Regions from separate parts of the Mesorhizobium sp. M0816 genome, predicted to be linked through region 1. Evidence: riboswitches for the same ligand, from Rfam matches in the RefSeq annotation. Region 1 holds a riboswitch; the other holds the start of a gene.
The links. A riboswitch is a leader RNA that binds a small molecule or an ion and turns the genes downstream of it on or off. The one in region 1 is predicted to bind cobalamin.
Positions count from the first base shown of each region.

Region 1 (6,032 bases):
AGCCTGGCCGAGAATTTCTCCGACGGCGTCGTCGCGCCGGCCTTCTGGCTCGGTATCGGCGGGCTCGCCGGCGGCGTCGCCTACAAGGCCGCCAACACCGCCGATTCGATGATCGGCCATCGCACCCCGCGCCACGAAGCCTTCGGCTGGGCGGCTGCGCGCTTCGACGATTGGATCAATCTGCCGGCGTCGCGGCTGACGGCGCTGCTGATCGTACTCGCCGCTTTTCTGGTCAAGGGCGCCGACGCCAAGGGCGCCTGGCATGCCGTGCGGCGCGATGCGAAAAAGCACCGCTCGCCCAATGCCGGCTGGCCGGAAGCAGCGATGGCCGGCGCGCTCGGCCTGGCGCTCGCCGGCCCCCGTTCCTATGACGGCGTCATGGTCGAAGACGCATTGATGGGCGAAGGCGGCCGGCGCGATGATGTCGAGAGCACCGACATCCGACGGGCGCTGAAACTCTACCGCGTCGCCGACTTACTGCTGATCGCGCTGTTCGGCGTGGTCGCGGTGGTTGTTATCTTGGCGTGATCTTCGCCCGATCTCAGGCGAAACAAAAAACCCACCATGCGGCGGGTCGTTGGAGCCAATTAGCACCATAGCCAAATTAGTAGCATAGCTGCCGGCACAAAGCAAGAACAAAATAGGGCTACGCCTCAAATAATCGCGTCAGGTCGGCGCCGCCCTTCACCCTTACCATTCCAGGGGCGAGCCGCTTCGTGCGGCTTTCCCTTCTCCCTTTGTGGGAGAAGGTGGCCGCGAAGCGGCCGGATGAGGGGTGTTCCAGCTTGGCACCAACAGCGCCCCGGCCAGCGCCCCTCAACCGTCTTGGCGCTGCGCGCCAATCCACCTTCTCCCACAAGGGGAGAAGGAAGAAGAGGCGCCAGCAACACCCCTCAGAACTCGATCCCTTGCTGCGCCTTCACGCCGGCGGAGAAGTGGTGCTTGGTCACGCCCATCTCGGTGACCAGATCGGCCGCCTCGACCAATACCGGTTTGGCGTTGCGGCCGGTGACGACGACATGCAGGCCTTCGCGACGCGCCTTCAGCGCCGCGACCACCTTTTCGAGATCGAGGTAGTCGTAGCGCAGCGCGATGTTCAGCTCGTCGAGCACCACGAGGCTGATCGACGGCTCGGCCATCAGCTCCAGCGCTTTCGCCCAGGCAGCCTCGGCCGCCGCGATGTCGCGCTTCAGGTCCTGTGTCTCCCAGGTAAAGCCCTCGCCCATGGCGTGCCAGACGACACGGTCACCGAAGGCGGCAAAGGCGTCTTTCTCGCCGGTGTGCCACTTGCCCTTGATGAACTGGACGACGCCGACGCGCTTGCCATAGCCGAGCATCCTGAGCGCCAGCCCGAAGGCGGCCGTGGTCTTGCCCTTGCCCGATCCGGTGTTGACGATCAGCAGCCCCTTCTCGAGCGTCTTGGCCGCGACCTCGGCATCCTGCACCGCCTTGCGCTTGGCCATCTTGGCGCGGTGGCGTTCCTCGTCCTTGGGATCGATAGTATCAGCCATGTCATTTCACCTTGAGCGGCAGCCCCGCCACCATCAAAAGCACGGTGCCGGCAACAGCCGCGACGTCCTGGTTCAGCCGGCCGGCGGCGTCGCGAAACCGTCTTGCCAGCGCATTGTCCGGCACGATGCCCTGGCCGATCTCGTTGGACACCACGAACCACGGCCCACGCGGCCGCGACAGCACATCGGCCAGCCTCCGGCATTCGGCCCCGACATCATGGTCGGCCAGCATATGGTTGGTCAGCCACAGCGTCAGGCAGTCGATCAGCACCGGCTGGCCGTCAGGCAGCGCTCCGATCGCGCCGGCAAGGTCGAGCGGCGCATCGATGGTCGTCCAGCCGGCGCCGCGGCGCGAGCGGTGCAGCGCGATGCGCTGGCGCATCTCGTCGTCATAGGCTTGCGCCGTGGCGATATAGCTCCAAGGCGGCGGGCCGACCGTCACCAGGCTCTCGGCATGCGCGCTCTTGCCGGAGCGCGCACCGCCGATGACCAGGGTCAGTGCCCCGGCAGCGCGGTCAGGCAAAGCTGTCGCGCAGGCTGGTCGCCGTGCCCGTGAAGCGTCCGCGCACCACGCCGACGACCGCGCCGAGCACCAGCCAGAACACCAGATTGGTCAGCGTCACCGCCACCACGAACTGGTGGTGCAGGCCTTCCGGGATCGCCGTCTCGAAGCTATCGGGCTGCGGCGCGCCGACGATATGCGGCGCAACGATCAACGCCACGGCAAGAGCCACCAGCGGCAGCGATCTGCGGAAGACGATAAGGCCGAGACCGGCCGCTGTCGCCACCACTGTTGCCCACCACCATATCTGGCGTTGGACAAGGTCGGCCGCCGGCATCGCTGGCAGTTCCGGCGGCAGGCCGAGGCCCGGCGCCAGCGTGAACACGGCAAAGCCGGCAAGCCCCCAGAACAGGCCCTGGCGCCAATTGCCGATGCCGCCGGCGAATTCCGAAACCGCAACCAGGACCAGCGCAAAGCCGATGCCGGTGACGATATTGGCAACGACGCTGAAGCCGAAGCGTTCGAAACCGTCGGCCGGCGCCCAGCCTTCGTCTTCCGCCGGAGCCATCGCTTCAGCCGCTGCCGGCGCGGCGCTGCTCATAGCCGTCGTGCCCGCGGCGTTTTCGGCCGGTGTCGCAGGTGCCGCGGCATGGTCATGGCCGCCGCCGGCCTGTTCATAGACTTCCGCCTTCAGGATGAGCGGCACCGTGGCATAGGCTTGCATGCAGGCGAGAGCCACGCCGGCCACAAGCCCTGCGATCGCCGCGATGAACACGACGTTGCGAAACAGTGTCATGATGTCAGCCCCTTGTCAGTGGCAGGGAAAGCCCATCGAGTGGCGATAGTCGTGCGCGGCATTGTGGACCGCATCGATATGCGAGAAGCCGACAAAGCCCATGACGAAAATGCCGAGGAATGCAGCAAGCGCCAGCTGCATGAGACGCGACTGCGAGGAGGCGGAAGCGCCGAGCGAGACGGAAGCGGTATTCATGTCTTGTCCTTTCGCCCTCCACCCGAGGGCATAGAAGTCAGTTTCCTGTCGCCGGCAGGTCTCCTGGCTCGCGGATCAGCGCCCTTCCCCACCTTCCCGAAGGCGAACCTTCAGTGGCATATGGAGAGGACTACCGCACACAGTTGCGGGGGCAGCCACGGCATTGGGCAAACAACTTGCCCTCACCGCATTCCCTCTTGGTTCCAAACGGAACCGACGACATCAGCGACTATAGGCAGAATCGCCGCGCCCGGCAAACCAAATTCCGCCGGATCGTGTGGCGAATGCGCCGCCTCGCCAAGCCCGGTCGGCCGGCGCCGCGATTGACAATTTTCGCAGCCGGGTGTCGGCTGGCGGATGGGGAGGAAGCCGGCATGCAACCCAGCCCGAATGAGCGCGGTCCCTACAACGGCCTGACGCGGGCCGAGCCGACGCTGCCGTCATCAGCCTATTGGGACATCGCGGCCTATCAGCGCGATCTCGAGGCCATCTGGTATCGCAACTGGCTGCTCGTCTGCCGCGAGGCCGACCTTGCCCAGCCGCTGGCTTTCAGGACGTTCCGCATAGGCACGCAGGAGGTCGTCGTGCTGCGCGACGAGACCGGCGAGTTGCGCGCCTTCCACAACACCTGCCGGCATCGCGGCTCGCAGCTTTGCCAGCAGAGCGAAGGACGGCTGAAGGCGCGGCTCATCACCTGCCCATACCATGCCTGGTCCTATTCGCTGCACGGCGATCTGGTGCGCGTGCCGTCGAAATCGCTGCCGGACGGCTTCGACAAGGCCGATCATCCGCTCTACCGGGTCGCGCTTTCGGTGTGGCGCGGTTTCGTCTTCGTCAATCTGGCGGAAGACGCTGCCGGCTCGGCTGAAACATCCTTCGATCCGGCATCCGGTAACCTCGCCAACTGGCCGCTGGAAACGCTGCTGAGCGGCCATGTGCTGCGCAAGGTGATAAACTGCAACTGGAAGGTATTTTGGGAAAATTTCAACGAGTGCCTGCACTGCCCCGGCGTCCACAAGGACCTGTCGCGGCTGGTGCCGATCTATGGCCGCGGCCTGATGGGCCGGCACGACGACCCCGAATGGGCGCGCCACGCCGACAATGACGCGCCGGAATTTGCAGGCGGCTTGCGGGCCGGGGCCGAAACCTGGTCGCGCGACGGGCGCGTCCACGGCTCGGTCTTTTCCGGCCTGACGCCGGGCGAGCGTGCCGCCGGGCAGACCTATGCCACCAGCCTGCCGTCGATGTTCGTCGTCGGCCATGTCGACTATGTCAGGACCGTGCGGCTGGTGCCGCTTGGGCCGGAGCAGACCGAACTTACCGCCGAATGGCTTTTTTCGCCCGAAGCGCTCGCCGATCCGGCCGCGGATATCGACAACATCGTCGCCTTCGGTACCCAGGTGCTGGAGGAGGATGCTGATATCTGCGAGGTCAACCAGATGGGCCTGCGCTCGATGCGCCACAAGGCCGGCGTACTGATGCCCGAGGAGTACGACTTGCACCGCTTCCACAACTGGGTGCGCGAGCGCCATGCGGCGCTCGCACATCAAAGCGATTTGGGCAGATAGCGCCAGGTGACGAAGCCGCAGGCCGCCGCCAGCAGGCCGAGTGTCGCGAAAACCGCGCCCAGTCCGAAAAACGCCAGCACGCCGGCCAAAGGCTTTCCGGCTTTGGCCTAAAGCAGCTCTGATGCCGACCGGTACCAACGCGACGCAAGGCCCTGCTTCTTTTGACGGTGGCAACCGTGATAGTCGTCTTGCCGGGGCTGAACCAAGACAGCGAGACCATGAGCATCGACACGCCGAGCGCAGCCGTTCAGGATCAACCGAAGTCGAAGCGCATCGCCGTTATCGACATTGCACGCGGCATCGCTTTGCTTGCCATGGCGAGCTATCATTTCACCTGGGACCTCGAATTCTTCGGCTACACCGATCCCGGCCTCACCGCCTTCGGCTGGTGGAAAATCTACGCGCGCTGCATCGCCTCGAGCTTCCTGTTCCTGGTCGGCATCAGCCTCTATCTCGCCCATGGCAAAAAAATCCGCTGGACCGGCTTCTGGAAGCGCTTCGCCATGGTTGCCGGGGCAGCGCTCGCAATATCGCTGGTCACCCGCATCGCCACGCCCGACGGCTTCATCTTCTTCGGCATATTGCACGAGATCGCGCTCGCCAGCCTGCTCGGCCTGGCGTTCCTGCGCCTCCCGGCGCTACTGACGCTTGCCGTGGCGGCCCTCGCTATTGCCGCGCCTTTCTACCTGCGATCTGAGCTTTTCGATCATCCGGCTTTGTGGTGGGTCGGCCTGTCGGCGACCAACCCGCGCTCCAACGACTACGTTCCACTGCTGCCCTGGTTCGGCGCCGTACTTGCCGGCATCGCGGTTACCAAGCTCGCCGCCACCTCCGGCGCGCTGACGCGGCTGTCGGCCTTGGCGCCCGGCCGCTGGGCAAATCCGCTGGTCTTCATCGGCCGGCACAGCCTTGCCTTCTATCTGATCCATCAGCCGGTGCTGATCGGCTCGGTCTGGCTGTTTTCGCAATTCATGCCGGCGCAGGCCGAAACCAGGGAGGTGAGTTTTGTGAAATCCTGCCAGATATCCTGCGAGCAGGCACGCGACACCGAGTTCTGCTCCAGCTATTGTGCCTGCATGCTGGACACTCTCCAGGGCGAAGCCTCGCTTGACCGGCTCTACAGCAACGACCAGTCCCCGGAGTGGAAGGCGCATATTGGCGAGCTCGCCGGCACCTGCACCGCCCAAACCGAGGCGGCGGAACCGGGAACGCGCTAATCGAGGGAGGACAATAATGAGCGACAGTCACCCGAAACCCGTGCAGCAAAATCCTGGGCAGCCGAAGCTGGGGTACATCCCATGGCCGCCGCTGATCTATATCGCCGCCATCATCGTCAGCGTCGCGCTAGGGCTGTTCTATCCGCTGCCGTGGATCGGCGATCTTCTCGGCGACATCCTGTTCGCCGCCGGCCTTGTGGGGTTGGTGGCGGTTGCCGCGCTCTGGTTCACGGCAATCCGCAC
Region 1 covers NZ_JAMYOT010000014.1:155,701-161,732, forward strand. The annotation lists gene cbiB (adenosylcobinamide-phosphate synthase CbiB) at 1-528, shown strand, start outside; gene cobO (cob(I)yrinic acid a,c-diamide adenosyltransferase) at 894-1,511, opposite strand; gene cobU (bifunctional adenosylcobinamide kinase/adenosylcobinamide-phosphate guanylyltransferase) at 1,513-2,034, opposite strand; gene NKI17_RS22225 (CbtA family protein) at 2,027-2,809, opposite strand; gene NKI17_RS22230 (CbtB domain-containing protein) at 2,825-3,004, opposite strand; cobalamin riboswitch at 3,041-3,237, opposite strand; gene NKI17_RS22235 (aromatic ring-hydroxylating oxygenase subunit alpha) at 3,379-4,572, shown strand; gene NKI17_RS22240 (heparan-alpha-glucosaminide N-acetyltransferase) at 4,791-5,789, shown strand; gene NKI17_RS22245 (methyltransferase family protein) at 5,806-6,032, shown strand, end outside.

Region 2 (6,032 bases), on a different contig from region 1:
GCCGGCGATTGGCGGCATAATCGTGGCCACAGCCGGTGCGGCCTTCGCGTTCCTCTTTAACGTCTTTTGCTACTTCGCTCTGATCGCTGCGCTGTTGCGGTGGAAAGCCGTACGGGCACGACAAGCGCTGCCGCGGGAGGCTTTCGGCAGTGCGATGGCGGCGGGCTTCCGTTACGTGCTCTTGTCGCCGAACCTTCTCAAGGTGATGTGCCGGAGTTTCATTTTCGGCCTCACCGCCGTTGTCATTTTGGCTCTCCTGCCGTTGGTTGCTCGCGAACAGGTCAAAGGGACCGCGGTCACCTACGGCGTGATGCTTGGCTTCTTCGGCTTGGGAGCGATTTGCGGCGCGCTCCTCATCGGGCGGGTCCGAGAAGTTCTCTCCAACGAATGGGTCATTCGCGGTGCGTTCTTTATATTGGCGATCAGCTGCTTCTTTCTGGCATGGAGCGAGCACGTTTGGCTGAGCTGTCTGCTCCTCATGCCAGCCGGTGCGGCCTGGATTCAATCATTCTCGCTGTTTAACGTCACAGTGCAGCTTTCGGCGCCGCGGTGGGTGGTTGGACGCGCCCTGTCTCTCTATCAGACGGCCACATACGGCGGCATGGCGGCGGGAAGCTGGCTTTGGGGCGAACTGGCGGATGTCCAAGGTGTTTCGGGAGCCTTCCTCGTCGCCAGCGTGGTTCTTGTGATTGGTGGACTGATGGGGATCGTTCTGCGTCAGCCGGATTTCGAAACGCTCAATCTGGATCCGACCAACAAGTTCAGCGAACCGACGCTGCAACTTGATCTGCGGCCACGAAGCGGTCCGATCATGGTGATGGTCGATTATCGTATCGATCAGAGAGATGTCCCAGAATTTCTCAGTGTGATGACATCGTGGCGAAAAGCCCGGCTGCGAGATGGCGCCAGACAATGGGCGTTGCTGCGTGACCTGGAAAAGCCCGAACTATGGACCGAGTGCTATCATGTGCCAACCTGGGTCGAGTATGTTCGCCACAACAACAGGCAGACCCAGGATGACGCCGAAATCGTTGCGCGCCTGGAAGCGCTGCACCGTGGCGATTGCCCGCCCAAGACGCATCACAAGATCGAACGCCAAACCGTGCGCGTGCACGACGATTTGCCGCTCAGGCCTCATTTGGACAGGACTTGAGCTGGCCCGTTGGTTTGAGCCGGTTACCTTGAGCCGGTGGGCTGCGAACAAGCAGGTCGAGACATTGGCCTCGATCACTTCGCAACACGCCGCTGCGCCGGGCCTCGGGTGCTCCCCTCGAAATCATTGTGTCGTGTCACCGAGGGCATCACGGCCAACAGCTTCCTAGGCAACAGCCTCGCCATTGAGCCGAATATGGTCGCGAGCAGATCACCGACGAAGCGGTCGGAACCTCGGAGCCGAAGTTCGATGCCGAGGTGGCGTTCGCATGATGCGGGAAGCAGCACCACGGCGCTTGCCGGTATGTTTGCCGCCGGGAGCCGACGAACTCCTATCCTCCTGGACAAGGGCGCCGTGCGTCATTGCTTTGATTTACCGGCCGCTCAAGGCTTCCACAGTTTTCGCTTTCGAGGCGACCTTTGGAACATGCCAACGGAAATTTAACATAACGACATAAACATTTCTTTATGCGGCGTTGACAAAGAAGCGAACTGTTGTAATTGTCTCCCGCGTCGTGGTTCTCCGTACGGCGCTGCCGCAGCGGAGCTAAGAGGGAAGCCGGTGCGATGCCGGCGCTGCCCCCGCAACTGTTAGCGGCGAGCCAACCCCACTCATGTCACTAAGGCGAATAGCCTTGGGAAGACGGGTAGAGGCTATGACCCCGCGAGCCAGGAGACCTGCCACGGCGAATTACGTCCACGGGCGGGGTGTCTCGGTGGCCGCTGCAGCCTGGCGTTCGTGCCGGCCTGCTAGGGCCTTCCTTGTCACCGACGCCCCAACCATCGGGGTCTGGCATGACTGTCTCTCAGCAAATTCCTGTAGCAACGCTCGGCGTGCCCCGCTTCGGTCGTCGGCGAGAACTGAAATTCGCGCTTGAAAGCTACTGGTCCGGAAAATCGTCCGCTGCCGACCTTCTCACGACCGCGAAGGCGCTCCGTGCCGCTAGCTGGGAGGAGCAGCACGATCGCGGCGTGTCGAAAATCCCGTCGAACGACTTCTCGCTCTACGACCATGTGCTCGACACCGCAGCCATGGTCGGCGCCGTTCCATCCCGTTACGGCTGGAATAGCGGCGAGGTTCCACTTGACATCTACTTCGCAATGGCGCGGGGCAACCAGGGTCAGACGGAGGATTGTCGACACGCTGGTCACCAGCAGGCGACTCATGGGTCTGATGTAACCGCGATGGAAATGACCAAGTGGTTTGACACCAACTATCACTACATTGTGCCGGAACTCAACGATGATCAGACGTTCGCCCTCTCGTCGACGAAACCGGTCGATTACTTCATCGAGGCTAAAGCTCTCGGCGTTCACACACGCCCAGTCATCCTTGGACCGATCACCTTCCTCAAGCTGGCGAAATCGCCTGCCGAAGGATTCGATCCCATCGCGCTCCTGCCGCGGCTGCTGCCCGTCTACGAGCAACTCCTGCAGAGGCTGAAGCTGTCGGGAGCCGACTGGGTGCAGATCGATGAGCCAGCGCTTGTCCTCGATCTGAACCCGAACGAACGAGCTGCGTTCGAATTCGCCTATGGCCAGCTGTCGAAAGCCGCGCCCGAGCTGAAGATCATGCTGGCTACCTATTTCGGGCCGCTGGGAGACAATCTCGAAACCGCGGTTTCTCTGCCCCTGGCCGGGCTGCATATTGATCTCGTGCGCGCTCCCGAGCAACTGGAAACCGTGGGTCGGCTCGCACCGAAGGATCTGGTGCTCTCGCTTGGCTTGATCGATGGCCGCAACGTCTGGCGTGCGAACCTGCCCGCCATTCTCGACCGCATCAAACCGATCGTCGCCGGCTGGCCCTTGGACCGCGTCGAGATCGCGCCTTCTTGCTCGATGCTGCACGTGCCGATCGACCTGCGCATGGAGACCGAACTCGACGCGGACATCAGGTCGTGGCTCGCCTTCGCGGCCCAGAAGACCGACGAGTTGGTGTTGCTGGCCCGGGCCCTGACTCAAGGCAGGGATGCGGTGGCAGGCGCGTTGAAAGCGTCTGCCGAGGCTGCCGCCACTCGCGTGACATCCACGAAGATCCATGACCCGCTTGTTGAGGGACGGATCGCCAGCATTGACGACAGCATGAAGCGACGAGAGAGCGCTTTTGCCGAGCGCTCCAGAGTCCAGGCCGGCACGCTCGGGCTGCCGCCGTTCCCGACGACGACCATCGGGTCCTTCCCGCAGACGCCGCAGGTACGCAGGGCGCGGGCCGCTCATGCGAAGGGCCAGCTGAGCTATGTCGATTACGAGACCTTCCTGAAGAAGGAGATCGAGGCTGCAATTCGCTGGCAGGAAGAGATCGGGCTGGACGTGCTGGTGCACGGTGAGTTCGAACGAAACGACATGGTACAGCATTTCGGCGAGCAGCTGTCCGGCTTCGCCTTCACCCAGCATGCCTGGGTGCAGAGCTATGGGTCGCGTTACGTGCGCCCCCCCATCATCTTCGGCGACGTATCGAGGCCCAATCCGATGACGCTGCGCTGGTGGCAATTCGCCCAGTCGCTTACGGAAAACCCTGTGAAGGGAATGCTCACAGGCCCAGTGACCATTCTCAACTGGTCTTTTGTTCGCGACGACGTACCGCGCTCCGAAGCATGCCGCCAGATCGCGCTCGCCATCCGCGACGAAGTGACGGATCTCGAATGGTCCGGCGCAAGGATGATCCAGATCGATGAGGCCGCGTTTCGCGAAGGATTGCCACTGCGCCAGTCTGATTGGAACGACTATCTCGACTGGGCTGTCGAATGCTTCCGGATCGCTTCAACGGGTGTAAAGGACGCGACTCAAATCCATACCCACATGTGCTATTCGGAGTTCAACGAGATCATCGACGCGATCGCTGAAATGGATGCGGATGTCATTTCGATTGAGACGTCGCGCTCGAAAATGGAACTGCTGGACGCCTTCACGAGCTCCAAATATCCGAACGAAATCGGGCCCGGAGTCTACGACATTCACTCACCACGTGTCCCGGAAGTCGGGGAGATTTCGGATCTCGTCATGCTTGCCCGCGAGCGACTGTCGGATTCCCAACTGTGGGTAAACCCGGACTGTGGCCTCAAAACACGCAAATGGGAGGAGGTCCGCCCTGCCCTCATGAACATGGTCGATGCAGCACGTGCGCTCCGGTAGAAAGTGTAGGCCAGAGGGTTTCCTGGTTGCTCACCATGTGGTGAGTGACCGGCTGCCGCATGTCGGCCGTGAATGTGCCAAAACGCGATCACATCCTTTGAAATAAGTCACTCGAGCGAGAATGTGCACTTTCCTTCGGCACGTGTATTAATCGCGCAGGAGTAAAGGGTACCGTTTTCTCCCTGTGACGTGTCGAGTTCGAAGGGGATGTGATTGGCGTCGAGACCGCTCCGGCCATGGGTTATCAGCATGCCAAGTGCACTGTTCTCGATCAGTTCGTAGAGGACTTCTCGGCTCGGTTCATCGAAATGCGCGGGTACTACATGACAGGTTCCTTCACTGGCCGCCGGGTTCGCTGTTCACCGGCTGGCATCCGATGCAAGCGTTCCAACGCGGCGGCGATCTGGCGCTTCGCTGCTGAGGGCAGAGGCAGGATGGAACGCGGGGGGTCGGCACGGCAAATGTCGAGCAATTCGGCAAGTGCATAGACGACGCGAAGGCTCGAGAACTCCTTGAAGAGGCTCCAGAGCGGCGCAAGCGTGGCATCGATCCGTCGCGCTTCGGCCGCATCGCCCTGTTGCGCCGCCGTGACGATCTTCACGCAGACCTCGGGCAGGATGCCGGCGAGGACGCTGTACCATGTGTCGGCGCCGGCGATCATGGCCTCTGCAGCGTTCCAGTCGCCGCTGTAGCCGATCGAGAACCCTTCCGGCATAGTGCGCCTCTGGTCGGCCAGATGGCTCTTGATCGCATCGCCCTTGTCTGTCGGATTCTTGATAGCGACGATCCCCCGCACCTTTGCCAGGCGGTTGACGAGTGCTGGGGTGAAATGGAAATGCGTCGTGCCTGGATTGTCGTAGATGACGATCGGAAGGCCACTTTCGCGCGCCACCGTGGAGAAATGTTCGAACACCTCGTCATCAGTGAGCGGGGTGTAAGAGGCGGCGGCAAGCAACCCCGCGGCAGCCCCAAGGGCCTTAGCGTCCTGCGCGAACCTCACTGCTTCATCGGTGCGCAACGCGCCCACACCCACCACGACCGGCGTTCGCCCGGCGATTTCGTCCAAGGTCTCGGCGAGCGTCCGTCGCCGTTCCTCGCGCGACAGATACATGTAGGTGCCGGTGCTGCCGAGAAGACCGATGGAGTCGACCTGAGCGGCGCCAAGCCGAGCAATCAGCCTGCGCAGAGCAACGGTATCGACGCGGCCGTCACGATCGGCGGGCGTGATGGGAAACGCGGAAAGACCGCTCAGGAATGCCATGGCAAGGCTCCAGGTTTGTGCGTGAGCGCAGGACTGGCCGGACGACAGGTCATCACAAGGCGTCCAGAGCCCGCCGCAGGTCGGCGATTAGGTCATCGGCGTCTTCAAGGCCCACCGAGAGACGCATGAGGTCCTCGCCGACTCCGTCGGCCAAATGGGCATCCTTGCGGATCGGCTGCCGAGCACGTGTGAGGCTTGCTGGATGATAGATGAGGCTGTCGGCATCGCCGAGGCTGACAGCCCGGGTGATCAGGTTGAGCCGGTCCATCATCCGCCGCGCGCCCTCGAACCCAGCGTGGAGGCCAAAGGCCAACATGCCCGACCCTTGGGACATCTGCTTTCGCGCCGTCACCTGATCAGGGTGCGAGTCGAGGAAGGGATAACTCACCCATGAAACCGCCGGGTGCGCCTCGAGCGCCTTAGCCACCGCAAGGGCCGTGGCGCTGTGCCGTTCCATGCGCAGCGTGAGCGTCTTCAGACCGCGCAG
Region 2 covers NZ_JAMYOT010000033.1:31,244-37,275, reverse strand. The annotation lists gene NKI17_RS31160 (MFS transporter) at 1-1,153, shown strand, start outside; cobalamin riboswitch at 1,652-1,852, shown strand; gene metE (5-methyltetrahydropteroyltriglutamate--homocysteine S-methyltransferase) at 1,948-4,284, shown strand; partial or broken gene NKI17_RS31150 (FMN-binding negative transcriptional regulator) at 4,392-4,592, opposite strand; gene NKI17_RS31145 (dihydrodipicolinate synthase family protein) at 4,604-5,545, opposite strand; gene NKI17_RS31140 (trans-sulfuration enzyme family protein) at 5,598-6,032, opposite strand, start outside.
Region 2: another riboswitch for cobalamin. It lies ahead of metE (5-methyltetrahydropteroyltriglutamate--homocysteine S-methyltransferase); the one in region 1 lies ahead of NKI17_RS22230 (CbtB domain-containing protein).